DNA from 2 places in the Phytobacter sp. genome. Region 1 is predicted to be linked to the other one. Evidence: predicted binding sites of a transcription regulator. Region 1 holds the regulator's gene; the other holds the start of a gene.

Evidence for each region. Region 1 encodes CRP, which controls carbon source genes, mostly activating them, when cyclic AMP is high. Its sites were predicted from a motif close to ATGTGANNNNNNTCACAT; they were not measured.
Region 2: the regulator CRP is predicted to act here: its motif matches at 5,408-5,425, upstream of AC5JPW_RS06810 (ABC-F family ATPase).

What each region holds. Positions count from the first base shown of each region.
Region 1 covers NZ_JCACPZ010000001.1:530,461-538,390, forward strand. Annotated here, with positions in the region: gene AC5JPW_RS02430 (putative adenosine monophosphate-protein transferase Fic) at 1-194, shown strand, start outside; gene pabA (aminodeoxychorismate synthase component 2) at 225-797, shown strand; gene argD (bifunctional acetylornithine/succinyldiaminopimelate transaminase) at 877-2,097, shown strand; gene AC5JPW_RS02445 (YccS/YhfK family putative transporter) at 2,094-4,172, opposite strand; gene crp (cAMP-activated global transcriptional regulator CRP) at 4,221-4,853, opposite strand; gene AC5JPW_RS02455 (OsmC family protein) at 5,162-5,566, shown strand; gene AC5JPW_RS02460 (phosphoribulokinase) at 5,636-6,505, opposite strand; gene AC5JPW_RS02465 (YheU family protein) at 6,547-6,765, opposite strand; gene AC5JPW_RS02470 (hydrolase) at 6,767-7,783, opposite strand; gene AC5JPW_RS02475 (NUDIX hydrolase) at 7,876-7,930, opposite strand, start outside.
Region 2 covers NZ_JCACPZ010000004.1:590,972-598,901, reverse strand. Annotated here, with positions in the region: gene AC5JPW_RS06835 (aldo/keto reductase) at 1-612, shown strand, start outside; gene AC5JPW_RS06830 (glycoside hydrolase family 1 protein) at 794-2,170, shown strand; gene AC5JPW_RS06825 (PTS sugar transporter subunit IIC) at 2,208-3,530, shown strand; gene AC5JPW_RS06820 (GntR family transcriptional regulator) at 3,546-4,262, shown strand; gene ldtB (L,D-transpeptidase) at 4,307-5,227, opposite strand; gene AC5JPW_RS06810 (ABC-F family ATPase) at 5,442-7,037, shown strand; gene AC5JPW_RS06805 (glycoside hydrolase family 31 protein) at 7,225-7,930, opposite strand, start outside.

The sequences.
Region 1 (7,930 bases):
TTCGGATCGGTAACGGCATCACGCAGCGCATTTTCTTCGAGCAACTGGCATTGCACGCTGGCTACCAACTCGACTGGCGCGGAATCGAGCCGCAGGCATGGGCTGAGGCGAATCAGGCCGGGGCGATGGGTGACCTGGCTCCGTTGAGGGCAATCTTTGGCAAAGTGGTAAGCGAAGCCAGCGAAACTGAGTAGAATAGGGCGGCACACATTTATGAGGCCGCCATGATCCTGCTTATCGACAATTACGACTCTTTTACCTGGAACCTGTACCAATATTTTTGCGAGTTGGGCGCGCAGGTTGAGGTCAGACGTAACGATGAGATAACCCTCGCGGACATTGCGACGCTCGCGCCCGAAAAGATTGTCATTTCTCCCGGCCCCTGCACGCCTGATGACGCGGGCATTTCGCTTGAGGTTATCCGCCATTACGCTGGCGTGATACCGATCCTGGGTGTTTGCCTTGGGCACCAGGCTATTGCTCAGGCCTTTGGTGCGCTCATTGTCCGCGCCAGACAAGTTATGCACGGAAAAACGTCACCGATTACCCATACGGGAAAGGGCGTTTTTCAGGGGTTGAACAACCCGCTTACGGTCACGCGTTACCACTCTTTGCTCATCGACCCCCCGTCGCTACCGGACTGTTTTGAGGTCACGGCACTAAGCGAAACGCAGGAGATTATGGGCATTCGCCATCGCCAGTGGGATCTGGAAGGGGTGCAGTTCCATCCGGAAAGTATCCTCAGTGAGCAGGGGCATGCGCTATTGAATAACTTTCTGCATCGCACCGATTTTTAGTTGCCATTGAGTGATTTTTTATGCATATTTCGTGATTATATTTTCACTTCTGCTTCTTATTTAACAAGGGTGGGGTCACATGGCAACTCAGCAAGACGCAATCACGCGCGCAACCTTCGATGACGTTATTTTACCTATCTTCGCACCGGCCGAATTTATTCCGGTGAAAGCTAAGGGCAGCCGCGTCTGGGATCAGCAGGGCAAAGAGTACGTTGATTTTGCAGGTGGCATTGCGGTGACGGCGCTGGGGCACTGTCATCCGGCACTGGTAGAAACATTAAAAACCCAGGGCGAAACCCTGTGGCATATCAGCAACGTATTCACCAATGAACCGGCGCTGCGTCTGGCGCGTAAGATGATTGATGCGACTTTTGCTGAGCGCGTCGTATTCATGAACTCCGGCACTGAAGCCAACGAAACGGCGTTCAAGCTGGCGCGTTTTTATGCCTCCACCCGCCATAGCCCGCACAAAACCAAAATTATCGCCTTCCATAATGCTTTCCATGGTCGTTCGCTCTTCACGGTCACCGTGGGCGGTCAGCCGAAATATTCTGACGGTTTTGGCCCGAAACCCGCCGATATTATCCACGTGCCGTTTAACGATTTGCATGCGGTCAAAGCGGTAATGGACGATCATACCTGTGCGGTTGTTGTTGAGCCGATCCAGGGGGAAGGCGGCGTGACGGCTGCGACGCCGGAGTTCCTGCAGGGGCTGCGCGATCTCTGTGACGAGCACAATGCGCTGCTGGTGTTTGATGAAGTGCAGTGCGGCATGGGCCGTTGTGGTGAGCTGTTTGCCTATATGCATTACGGCGTGACGCCGGATATCCTCACCAGCGCCAAAGCACTCGGCGGCGGTTTCCCCGTCAGCGCCATGCTGACCACGCAGGAGATTGCCAGTGCGTTCCATCCGGGCTCTCACGGCTCCACCTACGGTGGTAACCCGCTGGCCTGTGCCGTTGCCGGTACCGCGTTCGATATCATTAACACGCCGGAAGTCTTAAACGGGGTGAATGCGAAGCGCGAGCTGTTTGTGAAGCATCTGCAAAACATCAACGCGCAGTACAATATCTTCAGCGATATTCGCGGCATGGGCCTGTTGATTGGTGCTGAACTGACACCGCAATTCAAAGGCCGTGCACGTGATTTCCTGCTGGCTGCTGCTGATGCAGGGGTGATGGTGCTGAATGCCGGGCCTGATGTGATGCGTTTTGCGCCTGCGCTTATCGTTGAAGAGAGCGATATCGAAGAAGGCATGAGCCGCTTTGCTAAAGCGGTTGCAAAAGTGGTTAACGGCTAACGTCGTAACCGACGGTTTAACCAGATACCGTGATGTGGGCGCTGACGCCATGCTACCGACGAAATGGTGTGCATGGTGCTCAGATGCCCCAGAATACGTTGCAGATGCTGTTCCAGCGTACTCATCGGGCCGTGGGTCATCGTCTCCGGCGCTTCCAGAATATTTACATCCCCCGACTCTCCCGGCCCGTCATACTCCAGCCGCTGCTGACAGCGCTGCAGGGCAATCTCACACGACTGTAAGTACCGCTGCGCTAAATCCGGCGTGAGCATGGTGTGCTCGCGCGCAAGCGTTGTCATGGCATTGATATGCTCGACAATAAACTGGCTGTGGGTAACCCACAATTTCATATCCGACAGATAGCGCGTATCGAAACCGGGCTCCTGCATCGCCTGGTTGAGCGAGTTAAATAAAGCGTTGTGAGCCTGGTTGACGCGCATTCGCTGCCAGGCCAGTGGCGTAGCCTGCGGATCGTTGCTGAGAATAAGCTGGATAGCCTCCTGGTAAGTACCCAGAGCATCATGGGCGTTACGACGCAGCAGCCCGCTTTGCCACTGCGGCCAGAGCCAGAGGATGCCGCCAAAGGCAATCAAACAACCAATCAGGGTATCGATAAGCCGGGCCACGATAAACTGCTCACCATTCAGCGTCAGTAACTGGAGCGTGTACACCGCCGTCAGGGTAAAGCCCACCATCGCCCAGCCGTAGCTTTTACGAATGATCAGGTAGCTTATCAGCGTGACGATAAGCATGGTGGCGAGCGTGTAGCCCTCCGGCACATGGTAGTGCAGCGTGGCCCCGGCGATAATCAACCCAGCCATAGTGCCTGCCGCCCGGTGCAGGATGCGCACCCGCGTTGCGCCGTAGCCGTTCTGAGTGACGAACATGACCGTCATCATAATCCAGTAGGGTTTAGGCAAATGCAGCGCGCTGCCCATCAGGCTGGCTACGCTCAGCATGACGCTGATGCGTGCGGCGTTCCGTAAGGCCGCGGATTTGAAGGAGAGGTAGCTTTTCAACGCCGGAATGAGCGGCAGACGGCGCTGCTTTTCTGCCATTAAATCGCGAATATAGAGTGGGCGCTGAGTACGCAGCACACGGGCAATCTGGCTGAAATGCCAGGCGCAGAACTGGCCTACCGGGTTATCCGGATGCTGGAGGGCAATTTTCTCCAGCGCACTGATCTGCTTTTCCATGTTGAAACGCTGGGGATAGCGGTGATAGAGAATATCGTCCGCGATTACCCTCAACCGTGCAGCGACGGTTTGCGCGTTCCAGCGGATCACCTCTTCAGCGTGGCTGCGTTCCACCAGTTCCTGCACTTCCTGGGGCTGATGCAGGCTAACGGCAATGTGTTCCTGTAAATCCAGCGCCACCTGGAAGACCCGCCTTAATCTTTTGTAATCACCATTCTGATTTGCCGCCAGCATATGCAGTTGCTGGTAGCACTGGCTAATCATGTCCACTGCTTTTTGCTGACGCGCCAGCAGCGGCGGCAGGGCTTTTTCCGGGTCCGCGTGTTGGGTCAGCATGCTGTATTTTGCTTCGCAGTAATCGGCCAACTGACGATAGAGCAAACTCAACGACTCACGCAGCGGCTGCTCTCGCCAGAGCCAGAACCAGAAGGCGTTAAATGCGCCATACCACAGCGTGCCAAGGCTGTAGATCAACAGCGGTTCCCATACCGACATATTGCCCGCAAGGCTCAGGGTGAAAATGGCGGCAATCAGTGACGCGGGGAGCAACCTGCCGTGCAGCGCGCTGATTTCTGCAGTGACACCGAGGATAAGCGTCAACAGGGTCAAAATAAGCGGCAGGGGGATGTTTTCAAAAAGCAAAAATTGCACCGCGAGACTGCTGCCAGCAAAAAGCGAGCCGCCAATAATCACGCGCTTGAAGAAGCGCTTATGCAGCGTGTCGAGACCAGCGATGTTGCAACAGGCGGGGACTAATGAGAAAAGCAGCCCTAAATCCAGTCGGCCCACAATCAAGCCAACGGTCACAGGCAGGCATAACACCAGCGTTTGTCGCAGTGCATAGTTGATTTCGGGGTGGTAAATCAGCCTGCGCCACATGGGGAAACAAAAACGGCGCACTGCCAGGGGCAATGCGCCGTTCGGAGATTAACGTGTTCCGTACACGACGATCGTTTTACCGTGAGCGGAGATCAGGTTCTGATCTTCGAGCATCTTCAGGATGCGGCCAACGGTTTCACGAGAACAGCCCACGATCTGACCAATTTCCTGACGGGTTATTTTAATTTGCATACCGTCCGGGTGGGTCATTGCGTCGGGTTGTTTCGCCAGATTCAGTAACGTCTGAGCAATACGGCCTGTCACATCGAGGAAGGCGAGGTTGCCGACTTTTTCCGAAGTGACCTGCAGGCGGCGCGCCATCTGCGAGGACAAGCGCATCAGAATATCCGGGTTTACCTGGATCAACTGACGGAATTTTTTGTAGGAAATTTCGGCCACTTCACAAGCGGTCTTGGCGCGTACCCATGCACTGCGCTCCTGACCTTCTTCGAACAGACCCAGTTCACCAATAAAATCGCCCTGGTTAAGGTAAGAGAGGATCATCTCTTTCCCTTCTTCATCCTTGATGAGCACAGCCACTGAGCCTTTGACGATGTAATACAACGTTTCCGCTTTTTCACCCTGGTGAATCAGCGTGCTCTTCGACGGGTACTTATGAATATGGCAATGAGACAAGAACCATTCGAGAGTCGGGTCTGTTTGCGGTTTGCCAAGCACCATGCGCGGTTATCCTCTGTTATAAGCTGGCTCCAGACTCAGGATCTGCGCCCTGTGACTGGGGTTGCAATCTGTCTTCCCGATACCTGGGAAGTGCACCGTCAGACATGTCTGCGGCCTCTAAGATGTGATGTCCTCTGCGTACATGCAGTACATCAATGTATCACTGTAGCATCCAGACTGTTTTAGCATAGCTTTAATCGCCTGTCTCCTGGTGTCTCGCTTCAGCTTGACGCAGGTCGCCTTCCGTTGCGAGTTTTCTTATGTACGCGTAATCTGTAGAGAAAATTGCTACTCCGGAGTTAATTAAAATGCATGCTCGTGTGAAATGGGTTGAAGGTTTGACGTTCCTGGGTGAGTCTGCTTCCGGGCACCAGATTTTGATGGACGGTAACTCAGGCGATAAAGCCCCGAGCCCGATGGAGATGGTACTGATGGCCGCAGGCGGATGCAGCGCTATCGATGTGGTTTCTATCCTGCAAAAAGGGCGTCATGACGTGACGGATTGCGAGGTGAAATTGACATCCGAGCGTCGTGAAGAAGCGCCACGTCTGTTCACCCACATCAATCTGCATTTCATTGTGACAGGCAAAGCGTTGAAAGATGCCGCGGTGTCGCGTGCAGTAGACCTTTCAGCTGAGAAGTATTGCTCTGTTGCGCTGATGCTGGAAAAAGCGGTGAATATCACGCACTCGTATGAAGTGATTGAAGCGTGATGGGTTGAGGGCATTGTGCGGTCTGATGCCCTCAACCTGACCCTCTCCCACGGGGAGAGGGGACTGATGTTACTCGATTTTCTTACCTTCCATCAGCCGTTCTACCAGCGGTGTCATGATGAGTTCCATCGCCAGCCCCATTTTGCCGCCCGGCACCACTAACGTATTCATATGAGAAATAAACGAACCCTGTAACATGGCTAGCAGCCAGGGATAATCAATGCCTTCCAGATTGCGGAAATGAATCACCACAAAGCTTTCATCCAGCGACGGAATGACTTTGGCCGCAAACGGGTTAGAGGTGTCGACGGTGGGGACGCGCTGGAAGTTAATATGGGTACGAGAAAACTGCGGCGTAATGAAGTTGATGTAGTCGTCCATTGAACGCACCACGGAATCCATTACCGCTTCACGGGAGTGGCCGCGTTCGCTGGTATCCCGCACCAGTTTTTGCATCCATTCCAGGTTGACGATAGGCACCACGCCCACCAGCAGATCCACATGGCGTGCGACGTCATGCTGCGGTGTGACCACACCACCGTGCAATCCCTCATAGAACAGTACGTCCGTTGGCTCCGGCAGCGGCTGCCAGGGTGTAAAGGTTCCAGGAACCTGATTCCAGGGAACCGCTTCGTCATAGGTGTGCAGGTATTTGCGTGCCTGGCCCTTACCCGTGTGGCCGTACTCGATAAACGTCTGTTCCAGTAGTCCGAAGTCATTGGCTTCAGGGCCAAAATAGCTGATGTGACGGCCTAAATCTCGCGCCTTGCGAATCGCCATGTCCATTTCGGGACGGGTGTAGCGGTGAAAACTGTCGCCTTCAACTTCAGCAGCATGCAGATCGAGTTGGGCGAAAATTTTACGAAACGCGAGGCTGGTGGTGGTGGTTCCCGCACCGCTGGAGCCTGTAACAGCGATAACCGGATGTTTAGCAGACATAGCGACTCCAGAAAATAGCGATGATGTTCGCTTGAGCTTTGTTAATCGCGAAACTGTGTGCGTGGCATGATGTTGACGCTTTCGTGTAATTCCGACCACACCAGCACGGCTTCGCCGCTTTTTAGTTGTCGCTTAACATCAGCAACTTTTTGGGCAAACGCGCGTTCATGTTCACCATAATCAGTGCCTTCGCGCAAGACAAAGCTCTCAATAAGGTTATCCAGCGTTTCAGGCGCCAGATCTTGCCAGGGAATAATCATCTTAGTCTTCCAGCCAGGTTTTCAGCCAGTCAGGGATACGTTTCTCAAGCCACATTTCTGGCCGCATCAGGGTGCCACCTACAAAGCCGACGTGACCACCGTGTTCGGTCAACTGATACTCCACGCAGGGCGGCAGCGTTGCCGGATCCGGGATCACATGGCTGTCCATAAAGGGATCATCTTTCGCATGGATGATGAGCGTAGGGCAGGTGATTTTGTTTAATAACGGCATGGCGCTGCACTGACGATAGTAATCAATGGCGTCAGCAAAGCCATGAATGCGCGCCGTGATCAAATCATCGAATTCACGCAACCGGCGCACCCGTTTTAGCTGCAGCAGATCGATTGGCAAAGTGCCGGGGTACGCTTTCAGTTTTCTCGATGCGTTGCCTTTGAGCAAATTCAGCAAGTAGTGCTGATACACCCGCGAAAAGCCTTTTTCGATATGCGCGCTGCACGCTTCCAGCACAAAAGGCGCGGAGACAATCACGGCGGCATCCAGAGGCACATGGTTGCCCTCTTTTGCCAGCAGGCAGGCAAGCATATTGCCGCCCAATGAGTACCCAACGGCGGCGGTGCGAGCCTCACCAAACTCACGTTTTAGCCAGTGCAGGAACCAGGTGCCGTCTTCGGTCTCACCGGAGTGATAAATACGATTAAGACGATTAGGTTCGCCACTGCAGCCACGAAAATGCATGACCACGCCCAGCCAGCCACGGGCTTTTGCTGCTTCGATCAGGCCATGAGCATAAGGGCTATGCAGGCTGCCTTCCAGCCCGTGGAAGACCACCAGCCGGGGTTTATGTTTGGCCTGATGAGGGTCTTCGCTCCACGCCAGGTCGACAAAATCACCATCCGGCAGTTCGAGGCGTTGCCAGGTGGGTGTAAAACCCAGCTTGCGGCGAATCACACGCGGCAGCATGGTCTGGAAATGAGGGTTACGCCCACCGCGCATCGGGCGGAAATCCTGCGTATTCTCTTCAATTTCCGAAAGTCGTGAGGGGGTAATTTCAGCCATAGTACGGAAAATCAATAAATTGTTGGGGGACGACTATAACAACACGCAATGTTTACGTTTGCTCATTTCATGGGCTACGTGTGTGTTACAGGCTAATCCGCCAGTAAATTACGGGAAAAGAGATGGATGTCGACATCCGGCTTACGC
Region 2 (7,930 bases), on a different contig from region 1:
ATGCTCTATGCACTCGATAATCTTGTGCAGCACGGCCACGTGCGCTACATCGGCGTCTCCAACTGGGCGGCCTGGCAAATCGCTAAGGCGCTGGGGATCTCTGAACGTCTGGGGCTGGCGCGTTTTGCCTCGTTACAGGCTTACTACACTATCGCCGGGCGCGATCTGGAACGTGAACTGGTGCCGATGATGCAGAGTGAGAACGTCGGTCTGATGGTCTGGAGCCCGCTGGCGGGTGGGCTGTTAAGCGGCAAATATGGTCGCGACGGGCAGAGTGAAGCGGGCAGCCGCCGGCTGGAGTTTGATTTCCCACCAGTGAACAAAGACCGCGCCTTTGACTGCGTGGATGTGATGCGCGTTATCGCCGAGGCGAAAGGGGTGTCGGTAGCACAAATTGCGCTGGCCTGGCTGCTGCACCAGCCGGTGGTAAGTAGCGTGATCATTGGTGCCAAACGCCAGGAACAACTCGATGACAACATCGCCGCGACCCATATTCGTTTGACCGAAGACGAACTGCGCCAGCTCGATGCGGTCAGTGCGTTACCGCGTGAATATCCGGGCTGGATGCTGGAGCGCCAGGGCGAGTATCGTCGCAATCAGTTAGCCAAATAATCCCCTTCGTAAACCTGGCCCCGGTGTGCTTTTCAGCTCACCGGGGCTTTTTCTTTCTGACGCTTTTTTCTCCACACGAGTCACAAAAAACGATCGTCTTCGTAGTCTGACTTTCCATGTTTGTCTATATGACTAGTCATGAAAATGAAATGACTTTACATGTAAACACGGAGATGACGAGATGACTAAAACGCTACCGCCAGGCTTTTTATGGGGCAATTCGGTTTCCAGCATGCAGACCGAAGGGGCATGGAACGAAGGCGGGAAGGGGCCGTCGGTGTACGACATTCGTGAAGCCAGCGAATTTGCCTCTGACTGGAAAGTGGCGACCGATTCCTATCACCGTTATGACGAAGATTTTGTTTGTATGCAGGATCTCGGTATGAACTGCTATCGCTTCCAGATTTCCTGGAGCCGCGTCTGCCCGGACGGTGACGGTGCGTTCAATGAAGAGGGGATCGCGTTTTACGATCGCTTTATTAACGATCTCATTGCCCGTGGCATTGCGCCGATGATCTGCCTGTACCACTTCGATATGCCGCTGGCGCTGGCGGAAAAATACAACGGCTTCACCGACCGTCGTGTGCTGGATGCCTTTGTGCGTTATGGGCAGAAGATGATGGATTGCTTCGGCGACCGGGTGACCTGGTGGTTGACCTTTAACGAACAAAACATCTACCACATGCCGGAAGCTTTCAAGGTGGGCGGTTATCTCAAGGGCGATAAAACCCTGCGCGAGCTCTATCAGATTCAGCATCACGTGATGATGGCCCATGTGCAACTCACCCAATACCTGCATAAGACGAAACCTGGCAAGCTGATGGGCGGCATGCTGGCGCACCAGCTTGTGTACCCGGCAACCTGCAAGCCGCGCGACGTTTTCTGCGCTCAGCAGTACGACGAATTCCTCAACCAGAATCTGCTGCGGGTATTCGCCGGCCAGGGTTACAGCCCGGCGGTGATGGCGGTAGTGGAACGCGAAGGTTTTGGCGACATTTATCGGGCTGAAGACTTAACGCTCATCAGCCAGGTGAAAAGCGACTACATGGCCTTCAGCTATTACGCCAGTAAAACGATGGACAGCGACGCCATCACCCCCGACGCGCCGGTCAACTACTACCTGCAACAGGGCGATGTACCCAACCCGCATCTGAAGGCGACAGAGTGGGGCTGGCAGATTGACCCGCTCGGTTTTCGTACCATCATCACCCGCTACTACAACGACTGGCGGCTGCCGGTCTTCCCGATTGAAAACGGTATTGGAGTGATTGAAAGCTGGGATGGCGTGAACCCGATTCAGGATGACTACCGTGTGGCTTATCACCGCGACCATCTGCAGGCCATGAAGGACGCCATGTTTGAAGATGGTGCGCATGTGATTGGCTACCTCGGCTGGGGACTTATCGACATTCTTAGCTCGCAGGGCGATATGCGTAAACGCTACGGCGTGGTCTACGTCAACCGTGAAAACCATGACCTGAAAGACATGAAACGCATTCCGAAACAGAGTTACGCCTGGCTCAAACAGGTGATCCACACCAACGGGCGCGAGATGTAAAGCGTAAGGCCGCTTCTGCCATTCACGGGAGACCATTATGTCTGACACAAAACAGACCGAAAGTACGCCGTCCTTTGTCGACAGGTTTGTCGATTTTTCCGCTCGCCTGGCAGGTCAGGTACATCTACGATCGCTAAGGGATGCCTTCGCCGCCGTGATGCCGATTTTTATCCTGGCCGGGTTGGCGGTACTGGTAAACAACGTGGTCTTCCCGTGGGTCCTGGAAGGTGAGACGCTGGCGCGTTTCAAAATCTGGGGGGATGTCATCATTAATGGCACGCTGAACATTGCGGCGCTGTTGATTGCGCCCATGACCGCCTGGTCACTGGCGCGCAACCGCAATTTTGACAACCCGGTTTCGGCAGTGGTGATTGCGCTGTCGAGCTACATCATGATGATGCCGATGAAGCTGGAGGTGATACCTGAAGGCGGCAAAGCAGTAGTGACCGTCAGCCAGATGCTCTCCTTCGGTAACATTGGTTCGACCGGGATTTTCGCCGGGGTGATTATCGGCCTGCTGTCGACCGAGCTGTTTATTCGCATTGCGAGTATCAAAAAACTCAACATTTCGTTAGGTGAAAACGTGCCGCCTGCGGTGGGCAAGTCTTTCTCGGCGCTTATTCCGACCATCATCACACTGTCGAGTTTTGCCATTGTGGCCGCGCTGCTGGCGAACGTGCTGCACACCGATCTGATCCATCTGATCACCACCCTGATTCAGCAACCATTGCGGTTGATCAACACCAGTCTGCCGGGCACGCTCTTCATTTATAGCTTCGGCAACTTCCTGTTTACGCTGGGTATCCATCAGTCGGTGGTGAACGGCGTGATCCTGGAGCCGTTCCTGCTCATCAATACCAACGAGAACATGCTGGCCTTTGCCAACGGGCAGCCGATTCCACATATTATCAACAGCATCTTTGTGCCGACCTTTGGCATGATTGGTGGCACGGGCAGCACGCTCTCCCTGCTGATCGCTATATTTATTTTCTCAAAGCAAAAATCGGCTAACCAGGTGGCGAGGCTTTCGATCTCTCCAGGCTTGTTTAACATCAACGAACCGGTGATTTTCGGCCTGCCGATCGTTTTTAACCTGCCGCTAATGGTTCCCTTTGTGCTGTTGCCCGCCATCGGTATTTACTTCGCCTGGCTTTGCACAACGCTGGGGCTAATGTCGAGATGCGTGGTGATGATCCCCTGGACGACACCGCCAGTTTTAAGCGCCTGGCTGGCCACTGCCGGGGACTGGCGGGCGGTGGTCGTTCAGTTGATAATCATCATCTTTGGTGTATTCTTCTACCTGCCTTTCCTCAAGATAGCCGAGAGAGTGGCCTTAAAAAACAATGGTATAACTGAATAAAACTAAGGAAAGGCAATGGCGGCGAAATACATACTTATTGCGCGGGAAATCAAACAGCGAATCCTCAGCCAGCGGTATAACGCCAGCGAGCCCTTGCCCGATCAGTTTGCCCTTGCGGATGAATTCAGCACCAGCCGGATGACCATTCAGCAGGCGATGCGCCAGCTGATCGTCGAAGGGCTGGTCTATACCCGCCAGGGGCAGGGCACTTTTATTCGTAAAAATTTTCTGCAGCTCAGCCGCTGGGATTTACCCGGCAGCGATTACTACGGTGCCACCAAAACCTGGGAGCATGTCGGCCAGGTCACCAGTAAAATCATCAAGTTTGAGCTGCGTTTTCCCAGCGAAAAAGAGCAGGCCTCGCTGCTGGTGGGGCCGGACGATCCGGTGTATGACTTCATTCGTCTGCGTTTGCTGGAAGGTGAACCCATGTCGCTGGAGTTTACCCTGATGCCAGTGAACCTGGTGCCAGGGCTTAACCGTTCGCACCTCGAAAGTTCAGTCTTTAGCTACGTGCAGGATGCGCTGTCGCTCAAAATCATGGGGTCGTACCGTGTGGTGCGGGCGCTTAAACCGGGCGAAGAGGACAAAAAATACCTGAACTGCGAGGAAACCGATCCGGTGCTGGAGGTGGAGCAGGTGATTTACCTGGAAGACGGCACTCCGCTGGAGTATGCCCACTGCCACTACCGCTACGATCACGGCGGTGTGATTGTGGTGAATAACGGATAAAAAAAAGCGGGTCTCAGACCCGCTTTTTTATTGGCAGCAATCGCTTAGTTCAGACGTACCGGCATACCGGAACGGTTCTGAATCGCCTGGTCTACGATGCTCTGATCAACATCAGACTGGCTGGTCACACCCTGAACGCTTTTGGTCAGAGAGATTGGCACGATTTCGCCTTCGGTGAACTGTGCTTCAGTGGTCGACAGCGGGTTATGGACTTCAACATAACGTGAACCGTCTGGCTCGGTGGTCGCTTTCACTGGCTCATCAATGAACTGAACGCGGGTGCCGACCGGCACGTTTTCAAACAGGAATTTGATGTCGTCGTTACGCAGACGCACACAGCCGTGGCTCACGCGCAGACCGATACCGAAATTGGCGTTGGTGCCGTGAATCGCATACAGACGACCGATGTAGAGCGCGTACAGGCCCATCGGGTTATCCGGGCCAGCCGGAACAACCGCAGGCAGCGGCTCACCCGCAGCAATGTATTCAGCGTGCATTTTCGCCGTCGGCGTCCAGGTTGGACCCGCTTTTTTACGTTCAACTTTGGTGGTCCAGTTGATTGGGGTGTCTTTACCCAACTGACCGATACCGATTGGCAGTACGATTACGGTTTTGGTGCCCGCTGGGTAATAGTACAGACGCATTTCGGCGCTGTTGATGACGATACCTTCATGAACGGTGTCCGGCAGAATCAGCTGCTGAGGAATGTTCATCACGGTGCCGCCTTTCGGCAGGAAGGCATCAATTCCAGGGTTCGCTTCCGTCATGTTGGAAAGGCCCATCTGGTATTCAGCTGCAAAATATTCCAGTGGCTGGGTGTTGCCCTCCGGAATCGTCACGACCTGGTTCTGGCCGACAAGACGGCTACCATCAGTTGGCAGCGGGTAAGTAACAGCAGACGCGGTATTGCAATAGCCTACGACGGCAAACGCCGCCGCTAAAAGCGTTTTTAATTTCATGTTCATGTTGTGCGAGATTCGTGCCACAGGCCGTTGGGTTAATAATGCTTTCTTGGATGGGAGCGCATTATATGTGCATTCCCCCGCGCAGGGAATTCAGATGTGTACGAAATCACACTTTTTTCCCTTTGGTTTCATTTTAGCCCTGCGTTTCGAAGCAGGAATCTAATTCGGAATTGTGGCATAATATGGTGTTTGTCACACATTTCAGGATACTTCCGTGTTAGTTACCAGCAACGTCACCATGCAGTTCGGCAGCAAGCCGCTCTTTGAAAACATTTCCGTCAAATTTGGCGGCGGCAACCGTTACGGCCTGATTGGCGCTAACGGGAGCGGTAAATCAACCTTTATGAAAATCCTCGGCAGCGACTTAGAGCCTACGCTGGGGAACGTCTCACTCGATCCGAATGAGCGCATCGGTAAGCTGCGTCAGGATCAGTTCGCCTTCGAAACCTTCACCGTACTGGATACCGTGATCATGGGCCATGGCGAATTGTGGGAAGTGAAACAGGAGCGTGACCGCATCTACGGTCTTGCCGAAATGAGCGAAGAGGATGGCTACAAAGTGGCCGATCTCGAAACCCAATACGGCGAGATGGACGGTTACTCCGCAGAAGCGCGTGCCGGTGAGCTGCTACTCGGCGTCGGTATCCCGGTCGAGCAGCACTACGGCCTGATGAGCGAAGTCGCACCTGGCTGGAAGCTGCGTGTGCTGTTGGCGCAGGCACTGTTCTCTAACCCGGACATTCTGCTGCTCGATGAACCGACGAACAACCTGGACATCGACACCATCCGCTGGCTGGAGCAGACGCTGAACGAACGCGAAAGCACCATGATCATCATTTCGCACGACCGTCACTTCCTCAACATGGTCTGCACCCACATGGCGGATCTGGACTACGGTGAACTGCGCGTTTACGCCGGTAACTACGACGAGTACATGACCGCCGCCACTCAGGCGCGTGAACGTCTGCTGGCCGACAACGCCAAGAAAAAAGCGCAGATTGCTGACCTGCAATCCTTCGTCAGCCGCTTTAGCGCCAACGCCTCCAAGTCTCGCCAGGCAACTTCCCGTGCCCGCCAGATTGATAAAATCAAACTGGATGAAGTGAAAGCCTCCAGCCGTCAGAACCCGTTCATCCGCTTCGAGCAGGACAAGAAACTGTTCCGTAATGCGCTGGAAGTGGAAGCGCTGACCAAAGGTTTTGATAACGGTCCGCTGTTTAAAAACTTCAACCTGATGATGGAAGTGGGCGAGAAGATCGCCATTATCGGTGCTAACGGCGTCGGTAAATCTACCATGCTGAAAACGCTGGTGGGCGAGCATGCACCGGATAACGGCACCGTAAAATGGTCTGAAAATGCGCAAATTGGCTACTACGCGCAGGATCACGCTGACGATTTTGATAACGATCTGTCCGTGTTTGACTGGATGAGCCAGTGGAAGCAGGAAGGCGACGATGAGCAGGTAGTGCGTGGTTTCCTTGGCCGCTTGCTGTTCAGCCAGGACGATATCAAGAAGCCAGCGAAGGTGCTCTCCGGTGGTGAGAAGGGCCGTATGTTGTTCGGCAAGCTGATGATGCAGAAGCCCAACATCCTGATCATGGATGAACCGACTAACCACCTGGACATGGAATCTATCGAGTCGCTGAACATGGCGCTGGAGATGTATCAGGGCACCCTGATCTTCGTCTCCCATGACCGTGAGTTTGTTAGCTCTCTGGCGACCCGAGTGATTGAAATTACCCCAGAGAAAGTGGTCGACTTCTCCGGTAACTACGAAGATTACCTGCGCAGTAAAGGGATTGACGGGTAATTTCCCGTCGTCTTTCACGCTGCAGATGCGTTGGCTTCACCTGTTCACCCCGGTCACTTACTTATGTAAGCTCCCGGGGATTCAAAGGTTTGCCGCCTTCCTGCAACGCGAAATACTTAGGGAAAGAAGTGTTGCTTCTGTTCCCTCTCCCGGTGGGAGAGGGTTAGGGTGAGGGCATCAGGCCTCGCTACAACACCCATTCACCCCTTTCTTCGCCATTCACCAGTAATTTGCGTTTCTCACCCGCCGGTAAAGCGATCTTCAGCGCTTTCCATGCCGGGCGGTAATCGCCTTTGGATGTCACCGTCAGGTGAATGTTTGTGCCGTCGCACGCCATCTCCCATTCGATCCACAATGCATTGCCATTCTGGTAGCCCCAGGATTCGCCGTCATCTTCAAACAGCAGACCCGTTGAACGCCCGACGCCTTTCACCGGGAACAGCTTGAGCTCACGGGTATCGTCTTTTTCAACTGACACATGGGTAATCCGCTCGCTCAACGGCAAACCAGCCCCCGCTCTCACCATTAACGGCAATTTTTCCAGCGGGGCATCGCGCACAATCCACTGGCCGCCGGAGAACCACTCATGGGTGTAGAAATCGTACCAACCGGTTTCGTTGTCAGGCAGCCAGAGGCGACGCTCACGCTGACCCGGCTCCACAACGCTGGCCACCAGTATGTCCCGCCCTAACAAGAAATCATCACACTCTTCAAAGGTTTGCAGGTCGTGCTCGTGATCGAGGAAGGTCGGGCGCAGCATCGGTTCATCATCAGCATGTGCCTGCCACAGCAGAGTATAAAGATACGGCAACAAGCGATAACGAAGCTCAATCGCACTGCGGATAGCTGGCGTCACGCCCGGGTACATCCAGGGCTCGTTGACCGTGTGATCG